DNA from 2 places in the Siminovitchia sp. FSL W7-1587 genome. Region 2 is predicted to be linked to the other one. Evidence: riboswitches for the same ligand, from Rfam matches in the RefSeq annotation. Region 2 holds a riboswitch; the other holds the start of a gene.
The links. Region 2 has a riboswitch for S-adenosylmethionine ahead of NST31_RS14655 (O-acetylhomoserine aminocarboxypropyltransferase/cysteine synthase family protein). Riboswitches for the same ligand answer to the same signal wherever they lie in the genome.
Positions count from the first base shown of each region.

Region 1 (6,105 bases), 360 kb from region 2:
TATCGATAATACTCAACCGCCTAAATCCGAAACGGATATGTTCATCAGAAAAAAAGCCTTCATCATCCGGACCGCGGTGGACGATTAAATCGTTCATTTGCTTCAACAATTTCTTCTCTGAATCATTTTGTTCTTTTGCTTGTTCATGGATGCAACCGATAAAACCGCACATTGTGTGTCACCTACTCTAATTAAATTCAAGCAATACCTTACTTATATTAACATTATTTTCTCCTCATTTGCAGATATAAACGAATCAAAATTATATTGCCTGGCAAAAAAGAGAGAGACAATATGTGAACGGCCCTCTCGTATGATCCGTTGTTTCAGCAATTAGTCTATTTTTACTCTAAATTCGTTTTGTAATAAGTCCGCTTTTCCTTCCTCATATTCTTTTAACAGTATTTCCACAATTTCCCTCGTTGTTTCCTTTTTCTTGACAGTGGTGATTCCCTGGCCCGCAGACCAAATATCGCGCCATGCTTTCACGTTAACCAAATGCGATAAATCCACCTTTTCGTTCGGCTTTAATGTCTCTGGATCAATCCCTTCCTTGATCAGGCTGGGAATCAGAATATTCGCGTGGACTCCGCTCAAAGCATCTGTATAAAGAATGTCTTCAATGGTGGACTGAAGCACCATGTTTTTATATTCATCATCCGCATTGCTTTCATGTGCAGCCAAAAAACGAGTACCCATATAGGCAAAATCAGCTCCCATTACTCGCGCGGCCAAAACATCCTTCCCCGTAGAAATCGCCCCCGACAAAATAATTGTTCCATCATAAAATTCTTTTACCGCCGCGATAAAAGCAAACGGATTCAGCGTACCACCGTGCCCTCCGGCGCCAGCACATACTAAAATCAATCCATCTACTCCTATATGTGCCGCTTTTTTCGCATGGCTGATATGAGCAACATCCGAATAAACAAGTCCGCCATATCCATGTACAATGTCCAGCACTTCACCGGGATTTCCCAGAGATGTAATCACAATCGGCGGTTGATATGTCCGGATTAGCTCAATATCTTCATCATATCGTTTATTTGCTTTTCTGTGACAAATCAAATTTACAGCCCAAGCCTTTCCCGCCAAGCCTTTATTCACTTCTTCAAGCCACTGCGCGCATACTTCAGCAGGACGAGCATTTAAAAGCGGGAAGGAACCGATGACGCCCGACTTCCCCGCTTCAATAACCATTTTGGGCGTTGATACTAAAAACATCGGCGCTACGATGACAGGAAGTTTAAGCATTTTTTATCACCTTCTTACTTCTTTTTCGCTCTTTCGTTCCCAAATTCGGATACTCACAAGCACATGTTCCATCGGCGAAAAATTCCCTCAATTCAACAAAGGTATGTCTTTTTTTCATCATCATTCCCCCAATGCCAAATATTTCTTACTTAATTAACTATTCTCCCACATCAATAACTGATGTCAATGACACAATTTTTTGGCTCTTTCAGGTAAAAAAATGCGAAGCCGCACTTATGCGGCTCCGCTGCATCAAATTACACAGAAGTTAAGCTGACAAGGGCATCAGCCTTATCGGTCCTCTCCCAAGGCAAGTCGATATCCGCCCGGCCAAAATGGCCGTAAGCAGCCGTTTGCTTGTAAATAGGACGTCGCAAGTCGAGCATCTTAATAATCCCTGCCGGGCGAAGGTCAAAGGTTTTCCGAATCGCTTTTACAAGTGTTTCTTCATCCACTTTTCCGGTGCCAAACGTGTCTACTGAAATGGAAACAGGCTGGGCGACACCAATCGCATACGCGAGCTGCACTTCACATTTATCCGCAACACCCGCTGCCACGATATTTTTCGCCACATATCTTGCGGCATAGGCCGCAGAGCGGTCTACCTTCGTAGGATCCTTTCCGGAAAAGGCGCCGCCTCCATGGCGGGCATAGCCTCCATACGTATCGACGATGATCTTTCTTCCTGTTAACCCCGCATCTCCCTGAGGTCCCCCAATAACAAAGCGTCCCGTGGGATTGATAAAATATTTGGTTTTATCATCCATTAATTCGGGAGGCACGACTGGCTTAATGACATGTTCTATTATATCCTGTTGAATTTGTTCCAAGGTAATTTCTGGATGGTGCTGGGCCGAAATGACAATCGTGTCCACACGAACAGGCTTTCCGTCTTCGTTATACTCAATCGTTACTTGCGTTTTTCCGTCGGGGCGCAAGTACGGAACCACTTCGTTCTTGCGGATTTCAGCCAGCCGCCTTGAAAGTTTGTGAGCTAGCGATATGGGAAGCGGCATCAGCTCTTTCGTCTCATTGCATGCATAGCCGAACATAAGCCCTTGGTCTCCTGCTCCGATCGCTTCGATTTCTTCATTGCTCATTTCTCCTTCTCTTGCTTCAAGGGCGACATCTACCCCCGCAGCAATATCAGGCGATTGCTCATCAATCGAAGTAATGACCGCACATGTCTCGGCATCAAAGCCGTATTTTGCACGTGTATACCCAATGCCTTTCAAAGTGTCGCGAACGATCTTTGGAATATCAACATAAGTAGATGTTGTAATTTCCCCGGCAACTAAAACAAGCCCGGTCGTAACGGATGTTTCACAAGCCACACGGGCATTTGCATCCTCGGCAAGGATGGCATCCAATATGGCATCAGATATTTGATCACAAATTTTATCCGGATGTCCCTCAGTAACGGACTCAGATGTAAATAACCGCCGATTTTTGGACATCAAAGCTCCTCCTTTTAACAATAAAAATAATGGATCCAATAGAAAATGCTTCATATGAAGCATTTTCATGCGAACTTGCCAAATAAAGCAAAAAAACCTTTCCCCACAGTAAATCATTGAGGAAAGGTTTTGTCATCGTGTTCGAGCCTTTCACTCTTATCGTCCAAGGCTTTCGACCTTGCTACAGGTAAGCACCTTTCTATTCGTCAAGCATACTCGCTTGCTCATAGCAGGTTGCCGGGCTTCAAAGGACCTGTTTCCTCCACCATCTCAGGATAAGAGTATCCATTCATTATAAAATCATAACCTAAATGATAAAACGATGTCAACAGGGAACCCTTAATTATATAAAGATCTTGGAAAATCGGGCGATATTTTCATGAAAAAGAGTCTTTTCTGGCTTTTTTTAAAGAAATAGGGTATATAATGAAATGCCAGCCCATGTTCATGAAATCTTCAAAAATAGTATAGACTATTCATTTAAATGTGTTATACTAATTCTCAAGTACCTAAAACTTAAAAATCAAAACAAAGGAAGGGTAAGGAATGAGTTCAATAGGCATCAAAAGCGAATTAACTCAATTAATAAATGGGCAAAACGTTCATTTACAATTATCAGTTCCTCGGCTGGTCGAAAAAGTATTAAACCGCAATGAAGGAATTCTTACTGCATCAGGTGCAGTGCGCGCCGAAACAGGAAAATATACAGGCCGTTCCCCTAAGGATAAGTTTATTGTAGAGGAACCATCTGTAAAAGACAAAATTGAATGGGGTTCCGTTAACCAGCCCATTTCTTCAGATGTATTTGAAAAGCTCTACACGAAGGTGATCAAATATTTACAATCAAGAGATGAAATTTTTGTTTTTAAAGGATTTGCCGGAGCTGATGAAAAGTACCGTTTACCGATCCAAGTCGTGAATGAATATGCCTGGCATAATCTTTTTGCCCATCAGCTGTTTATACGCCCTTCCGCGGAAGAACTTGCAAAACATCAAACTGAATTTACTGTTGTTTCAGCTCCAGGCTTCAAAGCGAACCCTGAAGTTGACGGCACAAAATCAGAAACGTTTATTATCGTGTCATTCGAACGAAAAATTGTTTTAATCGGTGGAACAGAGTATGCGGGAGAGATGAAGAAATCCATCTTCTCTGTCATGAACTATGTTCTCCCGGAAGCGGACATCTTATCGATGCATTGCTCGGCCAACGTTGGAATTGAGGGCGATGTAGCATTGTTCTTCGGATTGTCCGGAACAGGCAAAACGACATTGTCTGCCGATCCAAACCGCCGGTTAATCGGTGATGACGAGCACGGCTGGTCTCCAAACGGAGTCTTTAACGTTGAAGGCGGCTGTTATGCAAAAACGGCAGGCTTATCAGTAGAAAAAGAGCCGCAAATTTATAATGCCATTACATTTGGTTCTGTTTTAGAGAATGTCATTGTTGATCCGGATTCACGCGAACCGCTGTATGATGACACAACGCTGACGGAAAACACAAGAGCGGCCTATCCAATCCAGGCAATCGACAACATCGTTGAACCAAGCATCGCCGGCCATCCTTCTGTTATCGTATTTTTAACTGCCGATGCTTTTGGCGTACTGCCTCCAATCAGCAAGTTAACAAAGGAGCAGGCCATGTACCATTTCTTGAGCGGGTACACGTCCAAGCTCGCTGGAACAGAAAGAGGCGTTACATCACCTGAAGCGACATTCTCGACATGCTTCGGAGCGCCATTCCTACCGCTCCCGGCTGCACGATATGCTGAAATGCTCGGAAAGAAAATTGATGAGCACGGAGTCCAGGTTTTCCTCGTTAATACAGGCTGGACCGGAGGAGAATATGGAGTCGGCAGCAGAATGAATTTAAGCTACACACGCGCCATGGTTCAAGCAGCGCTAAATGGAGAATTAGAAAACGTTGAAACCGTTCAAGATAAAGTATTTGGTCTCTCTATTCCACTCCACGTTCCTGGAGTGCCTGATGAAGTACTTCAACCAAACAAAACCTGGTCTGATGAAAAAGCCTACTATGCGAAAGCCAAAGAATTGGCTGGCAAGTTCGATCAAAACTTCTCCAAGTTTTCACATGTTGATAAACTCATCAAACAACTGGGTGGACCAATAGCTAAATAATGATTGAAAAGTTTGCGGAGGAAAATATGCCTCTGCAAACTTTTTTGCTTTTAAAATGGCGCTTCCTGTTTTCTCACAGTTGACGTTAACTCGCAGAAGTAGTTTATGTGAATAAAGCTGTTTTGGGGAGCTCCGTCAGGGCCCAAGGATGCATAATGTGGAGACCAGCCCATCCTTTCATTGCATCCGGATTTGAAAAAACGCCTCAATAGCCATAAAAAAGAGAGAAAGGAGCTGGATACTGTTCCCTTCTCTCATTTTTGAACCTATACGATTTCGATCATACAATCACTGGCAACAAAGCTCTCGTTGATAAAAAAGCCAAGTTCTTCAGTGAAATCAATATTTGTTTCTTCCTGTAAAATCCGTTTTGTAAACCGGTCCAGCCGAATCTGAATATGTTCATACTCTACAATTGAATCATTTCGACGCGGTTCATCAAAAACAACTCTACATTTGACAGCCATACCGCAGCCCCCCGAAATATCAGCGTCTATCCGGGGATAAATTCCTTCCTCCAACACAAGTTCCCTTAACTCCTTTAAAGCTGTATCCGTTATGTTGATTACCATGACTTCATCCCTCTTCACTGATATTAATTCACATTTCTTAAACACGGTTTCCCCATTATTTTTTGCTTTAACTCTTCTCCCGTCGGGGTAGCGGCCAATCCGCCGAGCGCTGTTTCCTTTAAAGTCCGCGGCATGCTTTTCCCGATATCATACATCGCTCCAATGACCTCATCACACGGAATTCTGCTCTGAATGCCGGCAAGAGCCATTTCCGCCGCTGTAAAAGCAATTGAAGTGCCGATGACATTCCTTTTAATACAAGGCACTTCGACAAGCCCGGCAACCGGATCACACACGAGTCCAAGCAGTGATTTAAGCCCCATGGCCGCTGCCTGCACCGACTGTTTAGGCGAACCTCCATTCATTTCAACGATGGCGGCCGCTGCCATGGCTGTTGCGGATCCCACCTCGGCCTGGCATCCGCCTGCCGCCCCCGAAATGAAAGCCCGGTTGGCGATCACATATCCGATGGCACTGGCAGTAAACAAGCCCATCACCAGTTCATCAAATGGAATGTCGGTATTGTCCCTGAGGGCAAAAATACATCCTGGAAGGATTCCGGCAGAACCGGCGGTGGGCGTGGCCACAATGACTCCCATCCTTGCATTTGTTTCGGAAGTCGCGAACGCATACTTCATGGCATCGACCGTTATGCTTCCTGTCAGGTAATTGCCTTTCTCTTTATA
Region 1 is NZ_CP150169.1:3,497,944-3,504,048, reverse strand. Features, by position in the region: gene asnB (asparagine synthase (glutamine-hydrolyzing)) at 1-172, opposite strand, end outside; gene NST31_RS16560 (nitronate monooxygenase) at 334-1,254, opposite strand; gene metK (methionine adenosyltransferase) at 1,512-2,711, opposite strand; SAM riboswitch class I at 2,865-2,993, opposite strand; gene pckA (phosphoenolpyruvate carboxykinase (ATP)) at 3,258-4,847, shown strand; gene NST31_RS16545 (iron-sulfur cluster biosynthesis family protein) at 5,114-5,419, opposite strand; gene sdaAA (L-serine ammonia-lyase, iron-sulfur-dependent, subunit alpha) at 5,443-6,105, opposite strand, start outside.
Region 1: it holds a riboswitch for S-adenosylmethionine, as region 2 does, so the genes downstream of both, metK (methionine adenosyltransferase) here and NST31_RS14655 (O-acetylhomoserine aminocarboxypropyltransferase/cysteine synthase family protein) in region 2, are expected to answer to the same signal.

Region 2 (6,105 bases):
CCAGTGGCAGTAATAGGAAAGTTCAAACTTGGCGAACGTATTATCGAAACAGCCGCTTCTTCTCACAGTGGGGTAATATCCATGCATCCTTCATGCCGTTTACGACATACCTGTTTACGGGGCGAAAAAATGTTACCATATAAAGAATGATCATATGAAGGAGGCGCCTCATGATCGTCAGGGACCGTTTGGGTGAATTTGTCATGATCGAACAAGACCATCATGCCCGCATATCAGGTGAAATTTTTTCCTATTGGCAGCCAGAATACTTCAGAGGTGTGAAATGGAAAAAGTCGGTTCTGCACGCTGTCGCCAATCATGATTGCGGTTGGAAAATGATTGACCAACAGCCTTTTTGGAACGAAAAAAAACGGGCTCCGTACACGTTTATGGATTTTCCCCCACCTGCCAAAACACTTATATATAGCAGCGGGATAAATGAAGTAGAAAGCCGCGATCCATACGCAGCACTCTTATGCAGTGAACATTATGTGCGTTTTCAACAGCATGATGAAACCCCCGAAGCGAAACAATTTGTTACATCCGAAAAGGCCAGGCAGCATAGGCTGATGACATCCATTACCGACTTTAAGCAGTCGTTGTTCGATTTCCACTATGGACTTCTCCAGCTTTGTGACAATTTATCTTTGTATATTTGTCTCAATGAACCCGGTGTAAACAAAGAAAAAGAATTTCCATTTTTCCGCAAAGGCATTCCCCTGCCGCATACACTTAATGTTTTTTCTAAGGGAGTACTGCATGCACGCTGGCTGGATAGCCATACAATCGGCTTGGATGAATTCCCTTTGAAACAGCCGATTACCATCAGCTTGAAACAAAAAACAGTTTCCAAAGAAAAGATTTCCAAGCAAGGACTCATCGAAAGCTATTTGGCTACTCCATATGAAACGGTCGGTATTCGGCTAGTGCCTACAGAAAAATAAGGCTGTAAACGCTCGTGACGTTCACAGCCTTATGCAGCATTTTAATTGGATTGCTTTACAGCTTCAACTGCTTTTTCAATCGCTTGCCCCAAGTCGGCTGTAATGTCTTCTACAGCTTCCAATCCAATGGCAAGGCGGATTAATTCTTCCGTTACGCCTGTATTTTTCAATTCTTCGGCGCTTAACTGCTGGTGAGTGGTTGACGCGGGATGAATGATCAGTGATTTTGCATCTCCGACATTTGCCACATGAGACCAAAGCTTAACATTATCAATCGCATTTCTCCCTGCTTTCCTTCCGCCTTTAATGCCAAAATTGACGACGGCGCCAGGGCCTTTTGGCAAGTATTTTTGAGCGAGCTCGTAAGATGGGTGACTTTCAAGACCCGGATAGGAAACCCATTCAACTGCATCATGGTTTTGTAAAAATTCAGCGACTTCTTTGGCATTTTCAACATGTCTTTGAACACGAACGTGCAATGTTTCAAGTCCTTGCAGGAAAATAAAGGCATTGTCCGGGCTTAGGCAAGGTCCAAAGTCACGAAGCAATTGCACGCGAAGTTTAACGGCAAATGCGGCTTCCGGCAAATCAATTCCGTAGCGGATGCCGTGATAACTTCTGTCCGGCTTGATAAAATCCGGGAATTTTTCGTTATTCCAATCGAACTTGCCGGCATCGACGACAACTCCTCCGATCGCTGTTCCGTGTCCACCGATCCATTTTGTGGCTGAATGAACAACGATATCCGCTCCCCACTCGATCGGCCTTAGTAAGTATGGTGTGGCAAACGTGCTGTCCACGATCAATGGAATTCGATGGTTATGGGCCACTTTGGCAACTGCTTCTATATCAAGTATGTGAAGGCTCGGATTTCCGATCACCTCCGCAAAAATGGCTTTCGTTTTTGGCGTGAGCGCTTTACGGAAGTTTTCTGGATCTTTTGGATCGACAAATTTTACATGGATGCCATATTTCGGAAGAGTGGTTGAAAACAGGTTATATGTTCCGCCATATAGATCGGTCGCCGCTACTATTTCATCTCCGGCTCCGGCAATATTCAAGATGGAAAACGCGATAGCCGCCGCTCCAGAAGAAAGAGCAACAGCAGCTGTGCCTCCCTCTAGTTCCGCTACTCTTTTTTCAAATACATCCACGGTCGGGTTCATGATTCTTGTATAAATGTTGCCCGGCTCTTCCAAAGCAAACAATTTTTGGGCATGTTCCGTGTTTTTAAAAACATAAGAAGTTGTTCTGTACACGGGAACTGCACGAGATCCTGTTTCATCTGGCTCCTGTCCCCCATGAAGCAATACTGTTTCCGGCTGATAATTTTTTCCTTGTGTCATTTTTTGACACCCTCCTTAAAATGATTTTAAAGCCATCGGAATAATAAGATTTATGGCGATTAAACGTCTCAATCTTGAGAAAAGGGGGAGATTTCGTAAATCAAAAAGCCCCCTTCCGAATAAGAAGAGGGCTGATTTATCTTTTCCTCCCCTTATCTTCCAAGCCATAGTCATGACCTGTAGGAATTAGCACCTTTTCAGAAAAAACTGAAGGTTGCCGGGCATCGCAGGGCCTATTCCCTCCGCCGCTCTTGATAAGAGTAATGCTGATATCATTTAGTTTTTATGTGGTTGTTTTAACTCTTGCATGTAAGTATATACTACCGCTCTATCGCCTGTCAAACATTTTTCAAAAATAAAACATTAATTCATTTCTGAAACAAGTCGTTCCATCATTTCTTGATCCATTGGGCCAATGATTTTTTTGCGGATAATCCCATTTGTATCAATCATATAGGTCGTTGGAATGGTGATCGTCTGATATGTGTTCCCGACATCTCCCTCTTCATCCAAAAGGATCGGAAATGTTAGTTTGTATTCGCTTTTGAATTCTTCCACTTTTGAACGTTTATTGGATACTCGCTCAGCATATGTCAAGTTGACCGCGATAATTTCCACGTTTTGGCTGTTCGCCTTCGTTTCATAATATTGTTGCATGTGAGGCATTTCAGCTTTGCAAGGGGGACACCAAGTAGCCCAAAAATTTAAAATGACTTTCTTTCCCTTGTAATCTGAAAGTCTCTTTTTTTCCCCATTCAATGACGACAGCTCAAAATCTGGAGGTACTTCCCCTTCTTTTAAACCTTCTTTCGCAAAAGTCTTTTCTGCTGCTTGAGAGTTGAATTGCTCTTGAGCCGACTTGATTTCGTTGTTCTCACGTATATCCTTGATGATATTCACAACCACAATCCCCAGCAATAAGCCAATCAGTGCCAGTCCAAATATTCTCTTACTCATCGGCTCTCTTCCTTTCTGTAAGGATGGTTGCGGCTAAAGCGCCACAAACCGCCACGTACGTTGCCATCGGAGCAGATAGCATGTCTCCCTTAAAAGAATAGATGAAGGCTTGGAAACATGTAAATAAGATGAGGAGTTGCAACTGCCAAATGGTTTGTCCCGCTTTTTTCCTTGTCCATAAGAAAAACAGGATCGCTCCCAATATATGGATAGACCCCATTAGTATATGCCGCGCATTCAACAGATAGAACGCAAGTTCATACACAAGGGCCGAAAACAACCATGCCTCCACGAGCAGGCTACTGTTTAGCCTGTTTCGCAGCACTTTTACACACAGATAAATAAATGCCCCGGCCATGCCTAATGCATAGCCTTTCCAGCCACCATTAAAATATAGGATCATCAGCGGATTCTTGATCACAGTTGAAAATTGAAAAAGGATGACGCTTAGCTTCCATATAAGAAAAAATATAAAAAATGCATTGCCCATATCGTCTGCCACTGCTTTTTTTCTTTGAATGACAAAGTAAAGAAATGTAAGCAAAAACGCTGCGCCAATGGCTGCCCAAGAAGCAGGAAAAGAGAGAGGGCCGATCGTATACCACTTCAAAACAATTACCCCATTTTTCTTTCAGAAATATTAAAGAACTGGTGACAATAAACGGGAAATCGACTCTTTGAATCGTATAAAAAGCGGCCTTTCTAAATATTCTTTGTAGGTGAGCTCCCGTGACAGTTCGACATCCTTTTTAAAAATATCAACGAGTTTTTCAACAACTGCGTCATCATATAAAAAAGCGTTCACTTCAAAATTGAGACGAAAACTGCGTACATCGATATTGGCCGTTCCCACTGTGGCAATTTTACCATCCGCGATTAATGTTTTTGCATGAATAAAGCCATTTTCATAAATATATACTTTTGCGCCCGTTTTTAACATTTCTCCAACATTGGAATACGTCGCCCAGTACACAAATGGATGGTCAGGCTTATTCGGAATCATCAATCTTACATCTACACCAGACAATACAGCAATTTTTAATGCGTCCAATACACTCGCATCCGGGATAAAATAGGGAGTTTGTATATAAATATAATCTTTGGCAGAGTTGATCATTTTGATATATCCATACTTAATCTGCTCCCATTCGGAATCCGGACCGCTTGAAACAATTTGGACATCCGTATCCCCAATAGAATTTATCTCGGGGAACAGTCTGTCTTCATAACTGATTTTACTGGAAGACGCTTGGTTCCAATCCAGAATAAAACGTGTTTGCATGGCAAACACAGCCTTCCCAAAAATCCGCAAATGAGTGTCCCGCCAGTAGCCAAACTTTTGATTTAACCCCAAATATTCATCTCCGATGTTAAAGCCGCCTATATAGCCAACCTTTCCATCAATGATTGCCAACTTCCTATGATTACGATAATTCACCTGCAAGTTAAGATGAGGGATAATCGCAGGGAAAAAAGCACTCACTTTTCCGCCGGCTTCAATCAGCGGACGAAAAAACTTCCTCGGTAGTCGCCTTGAACCCATGGCGTCATAAAGAACACGTACCTCCACACCTTCTTTTGCTTTCGACACCAACAAGGATAAAAGCTTATTCCCCAGATCATCGCTGCGCATAATATAGTATACGAGATGAACATGGTCCTTGGCAGATCTTATATCATCCATTAACGCCTCAAACTTTTCATTGCCATCCGTAAAAATATCGACATGATTATCTTGTGTCAGCACTGCACTGTCGTTGACGAGCAGCATATAGATCAAGTCTTTATACTGAGCCGCTTTATTGCCATGAAATGGAAAATTCCCTGAACGAAGCAACTGAATTTGATTCTCCGTTATTTCCATAATCCCGATTTTATTCTGATCTTTCCAATCAAATATTTTTTTTCGGCTTAAATTCTGCCCAAAAATCAAATACAGGACAAAGCCGACAACCGGTATAAAAAACAATACCAAAAGCCATGCCCACGTTGCCCCCGCATCCCTTCTTTCGAGAAAAACAACAAAGCCTGCGAGCACAATATTTAAGATAAGAAAAATACTAATGATGCCTGTAGTAACCATTGCCCACGTCATAGTTTCGCCCCTCGCATCTTTCATTTAGATACATCGAACAAACTGAATTTATTTTACCACATTATTTCCTTCTCCACATATAATTGACGGCCTCGATGCGTTTCACATTGGTCGAGAACCACTTTCAAATGGAGAATTTTGCTTTATACGCGGGTATTTTGCTTTATACGCGGGTATTTTGCTTTATACGCGGGTATTTTGCTTTATACGCGGGTATTTTGCTTTATACGCGGGTATTTTGCTTTATACGCGGGTATTTTGCTTTATACGCGGGTATTTTGCTTTATACGCGGGTATTTTGCTTTATACGCGGGTATTTTGCTTTATACGCGGGTATTTTGCTTTATACGCGGGTATTTTGCTTTATACGCGGGTATTTTGCTTTATACGCGGGTATTTTGCTTTATACGCGGGTATTTTGCTTTATACGCGGGTATTTTGCTTTATACGCGGGTATTTTGCTTTATACGCGGGTATTTTGCTTTATACGCGGGTATTTTGCTTTATACGCGGGTAGGCGATGCTCCACGCACGCAAAATGCGTGCGGGAGCATCGCCTAAACCAGAAAGCGCCGCATCCCGGCGGATGCGGCGCTTTTCCCTTATTAGTTAATATATTGTCTTGGGTTTACTGCATTTGATTTTGCTCCGTTCCAGCTGCCTACATGGATTTCAAAATGCAAATGTTGTCCGAAAGACTGTCCGGTATTGCCCATATATCCAATGACCTGGCCTTTTTTGACCGATTGGCCACTGCCTACTT
Region 2 is NZ_CP150169.1:3,133,383-3,139,487, reverse strand. Features, by position in the region: gene NST31_RS14660 (DUF3891 family protein) at 171-944, shown strand; gene NST31_RS14655 (O-acetylhomoserine aminocarboxypropyltransferase/cysteine synthase family protein) at 986-2,290, opposite strand; SAM riboswitch class I at 2,440-2,551, opposite strand; gene NST31_RS14650 (redoxin domain-containing protein) at 2,654-3,247, opposite strand; gene NST31_RS14645 (hypothetical protein) at 3,240-3,857, opposite strand; gene cls (cardiolipin synthase) at 3,888-5,330, opposite strand; gene NST31_RS14635 (peptidoglycan DD-metalloendopeptidase family protein) at 5,948-6,105, opposite strand, start outside.